DNA from 3 places in the Pedococcus aerophilus genome. Region 1 is predicted to be linked to each of the others. Evidence: predicted binding sites of a transcription regulator. Region 1 holds the regulator's gene; each other region holds the start of a gene.
What was found. The regulator HrcA, encoded in region 1, represses chaperone genes, less so after heat shock. The targets are predictions, from matches to a motif close to TTNGCACTCGNNNNNNNCGAGTGCNAA.
Positions count from the first base shown of each region.

Region 2: a site for HrcA is predicted at 1,564-1,590, ahead of ABD286_RS12685 (Hsp20/alpha crystallin family protein). Genes of this name have one in related genera too.
Region 3: a site for HrcA is predicted at 2,561-2,587, ahead of groES (co-chaperone GroES). Genes of this name have one in related genera too.

Region 1 is NZ_BAAARN010000004.1:268,799-273,182, forward strand. Features, by position in the region: gene hemW (radical SAM family heme chaperone HemW) at 1-246, shown strand, start outside; gene ABD286_RS15825 (DUF4870 domain-containing protein) at 254-676, opposite strand; gene ABD286_RS15830 (DUF3097 domain-containing protein) at 790-1,665, opposite strand; gene hrcA (heat-inducible transcriptional repressor HrcA) at 1,831-2,862, shown strand; gene dnaJ (molecular chaperone DnaJ) at 2,946-4,070, shown strand; gene ABD286_RS15845 (16S rRNA (uracil(1498)-N(3))-methyltransferase) at 4,122-4,384, shown strand, end outside.
Region 2 is NZ_BAAARN010000003.1:137,788-142,171, reverse strand. Features, by position in the region: gene ABD286_RS12690 (YibE/F family protein) at 1-561, opposite strand, end outside; gene ABD286_RS12685 (Hsp20/alpha crystallin family protein) at 1,048-1,479, opposite strand; gene ABD286_RS12680 (MerR family transcriptional regulator) at 1,626-1,940, shown strand; gene ABD286_RS12675 (sensor histidine kinase) at 1,914-4,004, opposite strand; gene ABD286_RS12670 (MerR family transcriptional regulator) at 4,164-4,384, opposite strand, start outside.
Region 3 is NZ_BAAARN010000002.1:28,918-33,301, forward strand. Features, by position in the region: gene ABD286_RS11260 (SigE family RNA polymerase sigma factor) at 1-169, opposite strand, end outside; gene groL (chaperonin GroEL) at 385-2,004, opposite strand; gene groES (co-chaperone GroES) at 2,106-2,399, opposite strand; gene ABD286_RS11275 (GNAT family N-acetyltransferase) at 2,767-3,570, shown strand; gene ABD286_RS11280 (THUMP-like domain-containing protein) at 3,640-4,384, shown strand, end outside.

The DNA.
Region 1 (4,384 bases):
GCGCACGGCCGCGAGACGCTCACCGACGAGCAGCGGTACGACGAGCGGGTGCTGCTCGGGGTGCGCCTGGTCGAGGGGCTACCGCTCGACGACCTGCAGCCGGAAGGGCGCACCGCCGTCGCCGGGCTGATCGCCGACGAGCTCGTGGACGCGACAGCGGCCCTGCGCCGTCAGCGGGTGGTGCTGACGAGGCGGGGCCGCCTGTTGGCCGACACCGTGGTGCGGCGGTTGCTCGGACTGCGTTAGCCCACGGTCACTTCACGAAGCTGGGCGTGAAGGGCGGGGAGTACCAGTCGCCCTTGTTCGCGGCGACGGCCGCGATGATGTGGATGACGAAGGCGAACAGCAGCGCCAGCCCGTAGGTGAAGAAGCCCACGAGCACGATCATCAGCGGGAACGAGATGAGCAGCACGATGCCCGTGATGATCTGGATGTTCAGCGAGTTGGCGGCGTGCTGGCGCACGAACGGGCCGCGGTCCTTGTACATCAGGTAGATGACCAGCGAGCCGACGAAGCCCAGGGTGCCGGCGCTCAGGACCATCGCGACGAGCGGGACCACGTGGGACAACGTCGCCCAGTTCCTCTCCTGCTCCGGCGTCATCGGGGCGGCGGGCGCGCCGTAGGCCGGTGAGGTGGGCTGGTCGGTGGGGGGCTGGTACTGGGGCTGCTCGGTCATGGTGCTCCTCCGTGGTGGTGTGCCACCAGTCAAACGCATGGTCGGCCGCGCGGACAGGACTTTCGGGGTCTGGCGAGGGGCGGGTCAGGGGCAGGTCAGGGACGACCCCGACGTCAGTGCCCCGGCTCGGTCACGAAGTCGATGAGCTCCTCGACGCTGGCGAGCAGCGTCGGCTCGAGGTCGGCGTAGGACCGCACCGTCCCGAGGATCTGCTTCCAGGCGCGGGCGATGTCGGCCTGGCTGTCGGCCTGCCACCCGAGGTGGTGGCAGATGCCGTGCTTCCACGACTGCCCGCGCGGGATCACCGGCCACTGCCGCAGGCCGAGCCGCTCGGGGCGGACCGACTGCCAGACGTCGACGTACGGGTGGCCGAGGATCTTGACGTGCGCGGCATACGGGCCCTTGCGGCAGGCCTGCACGACCTTGTCCTCCTTGGTGCCGGGGAGCAGGTGGTCGACGAGGACCCCCATCCGCTGTCCCGGACCGGGACGGAAGTCGCGGATGGCGCCGGCGAGGTCGTCGACTCCGTCGAGCATCTCCACGACGACTCCTTCGATGCGCAGGTCGTCGCCCCACACCTTCTCGACGAGCTCTGCGTCGTGCCGCCCCTCCACGAAGATGCGCGAACCACTGGCCACCCGGGCCTTGGCACCCTCGACGGCGCGCGATCCGGACGCGGTCCGTGAGGTCGCGGCCCTGGCCTCGGCGAGCTGCGCCCGGGCCGCGGCAGTCGGCGGGGTGAGGATCACGGGAGCCCCGTCGAGCAGGAACCCGGGCCCCATAGGGAAACCCTTGGTGCGCCCGCGCCGGTCCTCGAGGTGCACCACGCGCATGCCGCCGGCCTTCTCGACGCGCACGACGGCGCCGCACCAGCCGGTGTCGACGTCCTCGACGACCAGACCGGTCTCGGCCTCCACCTCGCGGGAGCGTCCCCGCGGGGGGACCTTCCAGTCGCCGGAGAGGACATCGGAGCCATAGCGGTCGGACACCGACGCAGGGTATGCCGCGTGGTCGCCGCCGTCCGCGAGGACGCGCCGCCGGTGCGGTGCCGCGGTCGGGAACACCGTAGACTTGGCACTCGCTGAGCATGAGTGCCAGCGTGGTCCGGCCCGCTGAGCGCTCACCCAACCAGACCGACCGCAGGGAGGTGTCCGATGAGCGAGGAACGTCGTCTCGCCGTGCTGCGCGCGATCGTGCAGGACTACGTCGAGACCTCCGAGCCCGTGGGGTCCAAGGCGCTCCTCGAGCGCCACCACCTCGGGGTCTCGGCTGCCACCGTCCGCAACGACATGGCTGCGCTCGAGGAGGAGGGGCTGATCGCCGCCCCCCACACGAGCGCGGGACGGGTCCCCACCGACGCGGGCTACCGGTTGTTCGTCGACCGGCTGAGCTCGGTCAAGCCGATGTCTGCCGCCGAGCGCTCGGCGATCGCGCAGTTCCTCGAGGGCGCCGTCGACCTCGACGACGTCGTCGCGCGCACCGTGCGGCTGCTGTCCTCGCTGACCCGCCAGGTCGCGGTGATGCAGTACCCGTCGCTGACGCGGTCCTCCGTGCGGCACATCGAGTTCGTCCCGATGGGCGCGACCCGCCTCATGGTCGTGCTCATCGTCAACACCGGCCGGGTCGAGCAGCGGGTCATCGAGACGACCCACGACCTGTCGACGACCGAGGGCGAGGCCACCCTCGGCCTGGTCCGCGCCAAGATCAACGCCAGTGCGGTGGGCCAGCGCCTCGTCGACGCCGCCGCGTCGCTCGCGTCGCTGCCCGACGAGTTCGAGCCGGCCGACCGCGACCTCGTGCGTGCCGTCGTCCGCTCCCTCGAGGACGCCCTGGTCGAGGAGCGCGAGGAGCGGGTCGTGCTGGCTGGCACCTCCAACCTCGCCCGGGTCGGCACCGACTTCCCGCTCAGCATCGGACCCGTCCTCGAGGCGCTCGAGCAGCACGTCGTGCTCCTCAAGCTGCTCGGGACCGCCCGCGAGAACAGCGACCTCGTCTCGGTCCGCATCGGGCACGAGAACCCGTTCGCGGGGCTCCAGTCCACCTCGGTCGTCGCGACCGAGTACGGCACCGGCTCCGACCTCGTGGCCGGGCTCGGCGTCCTCGGCCCCACCCGCATGGACTACCCCACGACGATGGCGTCGGTGCGGGCAGTCGCCACGTACGTCTCCCGCATCCTGGCGCAGTGAGGGCCCGGCCCGAGGACCTGCTCCGAGGGCCTGCCGCCACCGCACCACGACCACGCACCACGCACCACTGACAAGGACACTCGTTGAACGACTACTACCAGGACCTGGGCGTCTCCAAGGACGCGTCGCCGGAGGACATCAAGCGGGCGTACCGCAAGATGGCGCGCAAGCTGCACCCGGACGTCAACCCCAGCCCCGAGGCCGAGGAGCAGTTCAAGAAGGTCTCCCAGGCCTACGACGTCCTCTCGGACGCCGACAAGAAGCGCTCCTACGACCAGGGCGCCGACCCGTATGCCGCCGGTGCGGCCGGGTTCGGCCAGGGCTTCTCCTTCAGCGACATCATGGACGCGTTCTTCGGTGCCGGCGCCGGCCAGGCCCAGCGCGGACCGCGCTCGCGCCAGCGCCGCGGCCAGGACGCCCTGATCCGGCTCGACCTCGACCTCGCCGACGCCGTGTTCGGTGGTGAGCAGGAGCTCACCGTCGAGACCGCGGTCGTGTGCTCGACCTGCCACGGTGACGGCGCCCAGCCCGGCACGTCCCGCCGCACCTGCGACGTCTGCGCGGGTCGCGGTGAGATCCAGCAGGTGCAGCGGTCCTTCCTCGGCCAGGTCATGACGACCCGCCCGTGCATGACCTGCCAGGGCTACGGCGAGGTCCTCGTCAGCCCCTGCTTCGAGTGCTCCGGCGACGGGCGGGTCCGCACCCGCCGCAACCTGAAGATCAAGGTTCCGGCCGGCGTCGACACCGGCACGCGGATCCAGCTCACCGGCGAGGGTGAGGTCGGCCAGGGCGGCGGTCCCGCCGGCGACCTCTACGTCGAGGTGGCGGTCCGCCCGCACCAGACGTTCCAGCGCCGCGGCGACGACCTGCACTGCACGGTCGAGCTGCCGATGACCGCCGGAGCCCTCGGCACCACCCTCAAGCTCGACACCTTCGACGGCGTCAACGAGCTCGAGATCAAGCCGGGCACGCAGTCCGGTGACGTGATGACCGTGCGCGGCCTCGGCGTCACCCACCTGCGCGGTGGTGGCCGTGGCGACCTCATCGTCCACGCGACGATCCTCACGCCGACCAAGCTCGACGAGCAGCAGGAGGAGCTCCTGCGCCAGCTCGCCGCGCTGCGTGGCGAGGAGCGCCCCGAGGGCCGTATGACGCCCGCTCACCCGGGTCTGTTCGGCAAGCTCCGCGACGCCTTCAAGGCCAAGTAGGAGCTCGAGCCCGCGGCTCCCGCCCCCGGTCCCGATCTCTAGGCTGCCCGCATGACGCTCCCGCTGTTCCTGGTGGACCCCACCCTGCTCGCGGGGGTCGGGGTCGGCGACCGGGTCGTGCTCGACGGCCCCGAGGGGCGCCATGCGGCCACCGTCCGACGGATCGCGCCGGGTGAGCAGGTCCTGCTCGCCGATGGTGCCGGGCGGCGCGCGACGTGCGACGTGGTCGGGGCGGGGAAGGCCGAGCTCGAGCTCGTCGTGGCCGACCTGTCTGCCGAGGACGAGCCGAGCCCTAGGTTCGTTCTCGTCCAGGC
Region 2 (4,384 bases), on a different contig from region 1:
GGCGGGGATGACGAAGCCCATGATGACGGTGAACGTCACCCCGAGACCGAGGAGCGCACTGACGCCGCGCCACCGGCCGAAGGCGACCACCGACAGGGCGAAGGCCGCGAGCAGGACCCACAGCTGCGTGCCGCGCTGGTGGTCGAGGATGGCGTAGCGGGAGGCAGGACTGCTCTCGGGGGAGTATGCCAGCGTGATCTCGTCACCCGCCGACACCTGGGGCGCGCCAACGCCCGAGGGGAGCGGGACGGTGAAGGTGTTCCCCGACTGCGGGCCGGAGGTGAGCCGCACCTGCGCCGTGCCGCAGGCCGTTGACCCCGGAGCGCCCGCGGAAGGGGATCCGGGTTGGGGCTCGGCGGACGCCGGGCAGGACTGTCGCTCCACGTCGTCGACGACGCCGTTGACCTGTTGCGCTCCCGGCCTCCCGGACGCGGTGCTGCCGTCGGGCCACAGCGCCACCATGGCTAGCCCGACGGCGCACAATACGGCGGCCATCGCCGCCAGCACCTTCGGCGAGGTGGGCGTGCTGCCCGACGACGGGTGCGCGTGCCTGCCGGCCACCTGACTCCTCACGTCCTGGACGGATCGAGCGAGGACGGACCCTCGCTGCCGTGACCATGGTGCCGCAGGTGGTCGGGGACCGTGGTCACGGCTGCGGGCTGGTCGACCGTGATCGATCGGTGTCAGGACCCGCCGGCCCGGACGTGCGGGGAGCCTCGAGCGCCGCCCGGAGGTGTGGGAGGGGTCCCGCGCGCTCGCGGAGGTGAGCGCTGGCGAACCCACCCGTGGTGGTCGAGGCGCTGCGGCCGGCTCGGTGGCGTCGCCAGTCCGTCTGCGAACAGCGGGATCGGCGGATGGTGCTCGTGCGTCGGGACCGTCGGCTCCGTCCCGGAGGGAGGGGAGTCCTCCCACTGCCCGGCGACGATGGCGTCGAACTCAGCCCTCAACCACTCCGGGTCGGAGCAGACCAGGTCGACGAAGGCATCCCGGTCGGCGACCGGAGTCAGGCCCTGAGGTGTCGGGTCGACGAGCATGACCGACCCCCGGTCACGAGCTGATCGCGTGCCGGTCCGCGCCGCTGCTGGCGATCGAGATCTTGCGCGGCTTGGCCTGTTCGGCCACGGGGATCCTCAGGGTGAGCACGCCGGTGTCGTAGCTGGCCTGGATCCGTTCGGTGTCCAGGTTGTCGCCCAGGACGAGCTGCCGACTGAACACTCCTCGTGGCCGTTCGGCAGCGATGAGCTCGGCGTCGCTGGCCCGTGGCGGTCGTTCGGCCCTCACGGTCACCACGTTGCGTTCGACGTCGAGGTCGATCGAGTCCGGGCTCACGCCCGGGAGGTCGAACTCGACCTGGAACAGGTCTCCGTCGCGCCAGGCGTCCATCGGCATGACCGAGGGGCGGGCGAGCGTGCCGTCGGTGCCGAAGACCTGTTGGGTCAGTCGGTCGAGGTCACGGAAAGGGTCGGTGCGCATCAGCATCGTGGTCACCTCCGTCGTGTCTGGTGATGCTCCTCGTGGGCCACGGATCGCGGTCAGATCTATGGTCAGCGCTATAGGTTTCTTGTAGCACTGGTGTCATGCTGGCGCAAGATCTGATGCGCATGATTTTCGAGAAGGGGTGCTTGATGACCGGTCTGCCGGGTCCCGATGGGGACCGTGGGGTCTACGGCATCTCGGTCGCCGCCGAACTGGTGGGCGCGGGAGCCCAGAGCCTGCGGTTGTACGAGGCCCGGGGACTCGTCGAGCCGGCGCGGACGGCTGGAGGCACTCGTCGTTACAGCGCGAACGACGTGGAGCGCCTGCGTCGCATCAACGACCTGCTCGACGCAGGGGTCAACCTGGTCGGCATCGCCATGCTGTTGGACCTGCAGGACGAGAACGCGCGACTGCGGGCCGAGAACGACAGCCCGGGGTCACGCCGGGGACGCGCTCCGGGCTGACGGCTCAGCAGAGGGTTCGGGTGACTTCGGGTGGTCTGGGCGCTCGGGTGCCGTGACGGGCAGCACCACGGTGAAGGTCGTCCCCTCGCCCTCGGCCGAGGTCACCTCGATGCGGCCCTGGTGCTGGGTGATGATCGCGTGGACGATGCTGAGTCCGAGGCCCGCGCCCTGGATCGCCTGCTCCGTGGCCGTCGAGCTGCGGAAGAACCGCCGGAAGAGCTGTCCCTGCTCCGCCTCGGGGATCCCCATCCCGGTGTCGCTCACGACGATCTCGTTCCCCGGCGGACGGTGGGACAGCCGGACCTCGATGGTGCCGCCGTCGGGCGTGAACTTCACCGCGTTGGTCAACAGGTTGAGCAGCGCGCGCTGGAGCTGGTCCGGGTCGACCTGTCCGACGAGGGCTTCCTCGGGCACGCTCGTCGAGACCTCGAGGGACCGCGTGGCGAGGACCGGTGCCAGCAGCGCGAGGGCGCCCTCGACCGTGCTCCGCAGGTCGGTCGGGCGGAGCTTGATGTCGAGCTCGGACGCCTCGATCTGCGACAGGGTCAAGAGGTCCTCGACCAGCAGCAGCAGGCGTCGGCTGTTGCGGTCGACGCGACCCAGGACGTCGAGCTGGCGCTGGGTCAGCTCACCGGCACCGCCGTCCTCGAGCACCTCGGAGTAGCCGATGATGTTGGTGATGGGGGTCCGCAGCTCGTGGCTGACGGTGGCGAGGAAGTCGGCCTTGACCCGGTCGGTCTCCCGGAGCCGCTCGGCCGCGTCGCGTTCGTGCTGCAGGGTCAGGACGAGTGCGTCGTGCGCAGCCTCCCGCTCGGTGACGTCCTCCGCCGTCGCGAGGAATCCCAGCACCCCACCATCGTCGTCCGGTATGGCGCTCAACGTCATCCGCATCGACCTCACCTCGCCGTCACCCCGGCGGAACCCCCACAGGCGGTCGGTGTCGCCGGACTCGAGCGACGCGCGGCAGATCGCCGCGAAGGAGGGGAGGGCGCGCAGGTCGGAGGCGTGGCGGTCCAGCTCCTCGGGGGACAACAGGGTGTCCAGCAGGCTCCCCAGCACGTCCGCTGCGGGACGGCCCAGCATCGTCTCCGCGCCCGGGTTGAACAGGGTCACCCGCCCCTCGAGGTCGGTCGTGATCACGGCCGTGCCGGTCGCCTGCGCCACGAGTCGTTCGCGGGTCTCCCGCTCGCGGGCGGCGTTGGCCGCCGACATCCGCTGTTGGGTCGCCATCACCGCCAGCGGGAGCAGGATCAGGCCGGAGTCGATGAGGAACAGCTGCAGCACCCCCGCGGCGAGCTCGGGGGGCAGGTCGTAGCGCGTGGTGATGTCCCAGATCGGGCCGATGTGCGCGGCCGTCAGACCGGTACCGATGACACCGACGACGGTCAGCAGCAGGGTGGCCTCGCGCAGCGTCCCCCGGAACGCCAACCACGCGAACATCGGCATGACGACGAAGATGATCGGAGGGGCGTCGGCCAGCACGAACACCACGACGGTGGTGGCGACGAGGATCACCGACTGCACCAGGCGCTCCTGGACCCCCGCCAGCGGCTGGAACTTCGGTGCCCTGACGAACAGGGGCAGCAGGACCATCATCGAGGCCGTGTGGCCACCGAAGGCCGAGAGCGCCCCCAGCAGGGGGTCGCCGGTGCCGGTGAGGGCGCACGTGGCGCCGTACCCGAGGCCGGCCACGGACGAGCCGAGGGCGGTGGCTCCGATCATGGTGGACACGTCGCCCTTGTCGAGCAGGGTGGCGCGCCCGGTGCGACGGGTGAGGAGGCGGCGCACGACGTGTGCCGCCGCGATGGAGCTCGCGCTGAATCCGACGGCCAGCGCCGGCGGGTAGTCCTGGGCGAGAAAGGCGAGCACGAGCAGCGCACCGCTGCCGGCCATCAGCCAGCGACGCCACGTCGACGGCGACGTCAGGTGGAAGCCCGCGACCAGGCCCACCGCGGGCCACATCGCAGGCACGCGGCTGGCTGCCTCCACGTCAGCCAGCACCACCCAGGCGGTGGCGAACACGCCGAGCTGGAGCAGCATCACCCGGAAAACCCGGGAGGTCACCACCCTCCGTGCCGACGGCCGCCATCGCTGCGCCGCTGTCATCCCATCCACGCCGTTCGCTCGCCCCACCTCGACCCGGACCGATCGAGTACTGACTCCCATCGGCCGGAGCGGCACGATCTTGAGGGTGCCTGCCAGATCGATGTCCGGAAGGTCCCGTCAGTCGCCCGCGGCCAGCGCCGCGAGCCGGGACGGGTCGGAGGAGAGGACGACGCGCGCTGACACCAGCGCGGGGAGTCCCTGCTCGGTGAGGCGGCGCATCGTCCGGAGCCGGAGGACGTCGTGCTCGTCGTATCCCCGACAGGGGCCGGCCGACCGGTGGCTCGGGCCGACACCGTACCGGCGGTCCCAGGACCGCAGGGTCCGGGCGGGCACCCCGA
Region 3 (4,384 bases), on a different contig from region 1:
GCTCGGCCAGGTGCGACCACTGCGGCCACGCCCGGGCGAGCGCCGTGCGGACGAGCCGGTAGGACGCCTGCTCCTCGCCCACGAGCAGCCACGCGGTGCGCAGCAGGTCGCCACCGCGGGCCACGACGTACTCGTCGAACCCCGGCCGGTCCACGACGTGCTCTGCCACGGCCACCTCGCTGTGCACTCCCCCACCACAGCGTCGCACCGAGGGCGACCGTGCGCCATACCCGCAGGCTTCCGGGCATGCAGGAGGGCCCGCCCCCACCGTGGTGGGGACGGGCCCTCGAGGTATGGCGCGGGGTCCCCCGCGCGTCACCGGCTCAGGTCAGTCCTGGACGACCTGCTGCGCCCGGTCAGTCCTGCACGACCTGCTGCGCCCGGTCAGTGACCGTGGCCGTGTCCGTGACCGCCACCGGCGGCCTCGGGCTCCTCTTCCTTCTTCTCCACGACGAGCGTGTCGGTGGTGAGGACCATCGACGCGATCGAGGCGGCGTTGCGCAGGGCGGAGCGGGTGACCTTGACCGGGTCGATGACGCCGGCCTTGATCAGGTTCACGTACTCGCCGGTCGCCGCGTTGAGGCCGTTGCCGGGCTCGAGCTCGGAGACCTTGGAGACGGCGACGTAGCCCTCGAGGCCGGCGTTCTCGGCGATCCAACGCAGCGGCTCGGCCGACGCCTTCTTGACGATGAGCGAACCGGTCGCCTCGTCGCCCTCGAGGCCGAGGTCGTCGATGGCGGAGGAGGCGTGGACGAGGGCGGAGCCGCCACCGGCGACGATGCCCTCCTCGATGGCCGCGCGGGTCGCCGAGATGGCGTCCTCGATGCGGTGCTTCTTCTCCTTGAGCTCCACCTCGGTGTGGGCACCCACCTTGATGACGCAGACGCCACCGGCGAGCTTGGCGAGGCGCTCCTGGAGCTTCTCGCGGTCCCAGTCGGAGTCGGTGCGCTCGATCTCGGCCTTGATCTGGTTGACCCGGCCGTCGACGTCGGACTTGTCGCCGCCACCGTCGATGATCGTCGTGTTGTCCTTGGTGACGACGACGCGGCGGGCCTGGCCCAGCACGTCGAGGTCGGCCTGATCGAGCTTGAGCCCGACCTCCTCGGAGATGACCTGGCCGCCGGTGAGGACGGCGATGTCTTGGAGCATGGCCTTGCGGCGGTCGCCGAAGCCGGGAGCCTTGACGGCCACGACGTTGAACGTGCCGCGGATCTTGTTGACCACCAGAGTCGACAGCGCCTCGCCGTCGATGTCCTCGGCGATGATCAGCAGGGGCTTGCCGGACTTGACGACCTTCTCCAGCACCGGGAGGACGTCGGAGATGGCCGAGATCTTGCCCTGGTTGATGAGGATGTAGGCGTCCTCGACCACGGCCTCCATGCGCTCGGCGTCGGAGACGAAGTACGGGGAGATGTAGCCCTTGTCGAACTGCATGCCCTCGGTGAACTCGAGCTCGGTCGTCGCGGTCGAGGACTCCTCGACGGTGATGACGCCGTCCTTGCCGACCTTGTCGAACGCGTCGGCGATGGTGGAGCCGATGACCTGGTCCTGCGCGGACAGCGCAGCGACCTGGGCGATCTCGTCCTTGCCCTCGATCTCGCGGGCGGTCTCGAGCAGGCGAGCCGACACGGCCTCGACGGCCTTGTCGATGCCGCGCTTCAGGCCGGACGGGGCGGCACCCGCGGCAACGTTGCGCAGGCCCTCCTTGACCATGGCCTGGGCGAGCACGGTGGCGGTGGTGGTGCCGTCACCTGCGACGTCGTTGGTCTTGGTGGCGACCTCCTTGGCGAGCTGGGCCCCGAGGTTCTCGTACGGGTCCTCGAGCTCGACCTCACGCGCGATGGTCACACCGTCGTTGGTGATCGTGGGGGCGCCCCACTTCTTGTCGATGACGACGTTGCGGCCCTTCGGGCCGAGCGTCACCTTGACTGCGTTCGCGAGCGCGTCGACTCCGCGCTCGAGCGACTTGCGAGCGGAGTCGTTGAACTCCAGCGTCTTAGCCATGAAAGTCCTTCTTTAGCAGCGAAAAACGGGGAACGAAGGCAACATGCCCTGTATGCCGACCAGTCGGCATACAGGGCATGTCACTCACGCGGTGCGGATGCTCAGCCGACGATGGCGAGGATGTCGCGCGCGGACAGGATGAGGTACTCCTGGCCGCCGTGCTTGATCTCGGTGCCGCCGTACTTGCTGTAGATGACCCGGTCGCCGACGGTGACGTCGAGCGGGACGCGGTTGCCGTTGTCGTCGATCCGGCCGGGACCGATCGCGAGGACCTCGCCCTCCTGGGGCTTCTCCTTCGCGGTGTCCGGGATGACGAGACCGGACGCAGTGGTCTGCTCGGCCTCGACGGACTTGACGACGATGCGGTCTTCGAGCGGCTTGATGGAAACCGACACGATGGTGACCTCCCCTTCGGGAATGTCGAAAGTGGACAGGTGGATGGTGCTGGTGCTGCAGGTGGTGCGAGTGCTGCCGGGCGGTCGCCGTCGCGGGGATCGACCGACTGGCTGGCTGGCACTCGACGAACCTGAGTGCCAACGCAAATCTAGGCTCGTGGTTAGCACTCGGTCAACTCGAGTGCCAGACGTTCTCCGTCCGTTCGCCGAGGGCTGATCCGGCCCGGCGGCCACAGTCGCCGGAAACCCGGTTGCGGTGGAGGCCGGCACCCGGAAGGTTCGGGCCGTGACCGACCCCCGAGACGACTCTCGCAGCGACTCCCAAAGCGACTCCCACAGCGCCTCCCGAAGTGATCCTGCGGCCCTCCTGCGCGCCTACGACGAGCAGCTCCGCGACGAGGCCGAGACGCCGTCGGCCGTCCACGTCGAGCGGCTCGGTCCGCTGCGCCTCGCGACCTTCCTGCGTGGCCGCGGCTTCATCACCTACTCGACGCTCGCGCAGGACGGTCGACCTGCGACGCCCGAGTCGGTCGAGGCGCTCGTCGACGGCGCCCTCGCGCACTACCGGTCCGACCCGTCGATCGTCTGTGTCGAGTGGAAGACCCGCGGCCACGACCACGCCCCGGGGCTCCACGAGACGCTCCTCGCCCACGGCTTCACGCCGGACGAGCCCGAGTCGGTGATGGTCGGCGAGGCCGTCCTGCTCGCGGTGGACGTCGCGGTCTCCCCCGACGTGGCCGGCGAACTCGTCGTCCGTCAGGTCACCGACGAGGACGACGTCCGCGCCATGTGCGCCATGCAGGCCGAGGTGTTCGGTGACACCCCCGAGTTCGCCGAGGAGATCCTCGCCCAGGTGCTGCACCGGCTGAGGACCCGGGACGACATGGAGATGTGGGTCGCCGAGGTCGGCGACCAGATCGTCAGCGCCGGCCGGCTCGAACCCGTCGAGGGCACCGAGTTCGCCGGCATCTGGGGCGGTGCGACAAGACCGGAGTGGCGGGGCAAAGGGATCTACCGGGCCCTGACCTCCGCCCGTGCGCGGTCCGCGATCTCCCTCGGCAAGCGGTACCTCAACAGCGACTCCACGGAGTTCTCCCGGCCGATCCTCGAGCAGTCCGGGCTCGTGAAGGTCACCACCACGACCCCCTACGAGTGGCGCAGGGACGCCTGACGCCGCAACCGCGCGCAACCTCCGCGTCCGCGCACCCGCGACCACGCGGTATACGCCAGAATGCTCGCCATGGACCTCCCCCTGCTGCGCCGGCTCACGACCGGTGAGGGGTGGGGACTCCTCCAGTCACTGCCCCCGTACGACGAGTCGGGGGCTCTCGCGCTGCAGCAGCGGCTGCGCGGCGCAGGGTTCGAGCCGGACCTCGTGGCGGCGGCCCTCAACCAGGCCCGGCTGCGCGAGAAGGCGACGGGGAAGTTCGGCCAGTTCGCTCGCGGCATGGTGTTCACCTCCGACGGGCTCGAGCAGGCCACCCGCCTGTCCGTCGCGGCGCAGCACGCGCAACGGTTCCGCGCGGCAGGCATCCACACGGTCCACGACCTCGGCTGCGGGATCGGGGCGGACGCGATGGCCGTGGCCGGCCTCGACCTGCGCGTCCGCGCCATCGACGCCGACGAGGTCACCGCAGCCATCGCCGCCGTGAACCTGCGCCACTGGCCCGACTCCACCGCCGAACAAGGGCTGGCGGAGGAGTTCACCCCGCCGGCCGGCGAGGGTGCACGAGGCGTCGGAGCGTGGCTGGACCCGGCGCGACGCACCCCGGGGGTCGCCGACATCACCGGACGCACCCGCCGCCTGTTCCGCCTCGAGGAGATCTCGCCGTCCTGGGACACGGTGCAGGAGCTGGCCAAGGCGCTGCCCGCCACCGGGGCGAAGCTCAGTCCCGGGTTCCCCCACGCCGCGGTGCCCGCGGGGGCGGAGGCGCAGTGGACGTCGGTGGACGGCGAGGTCGTCGAGTGCACGGTGTGGTTCGGCC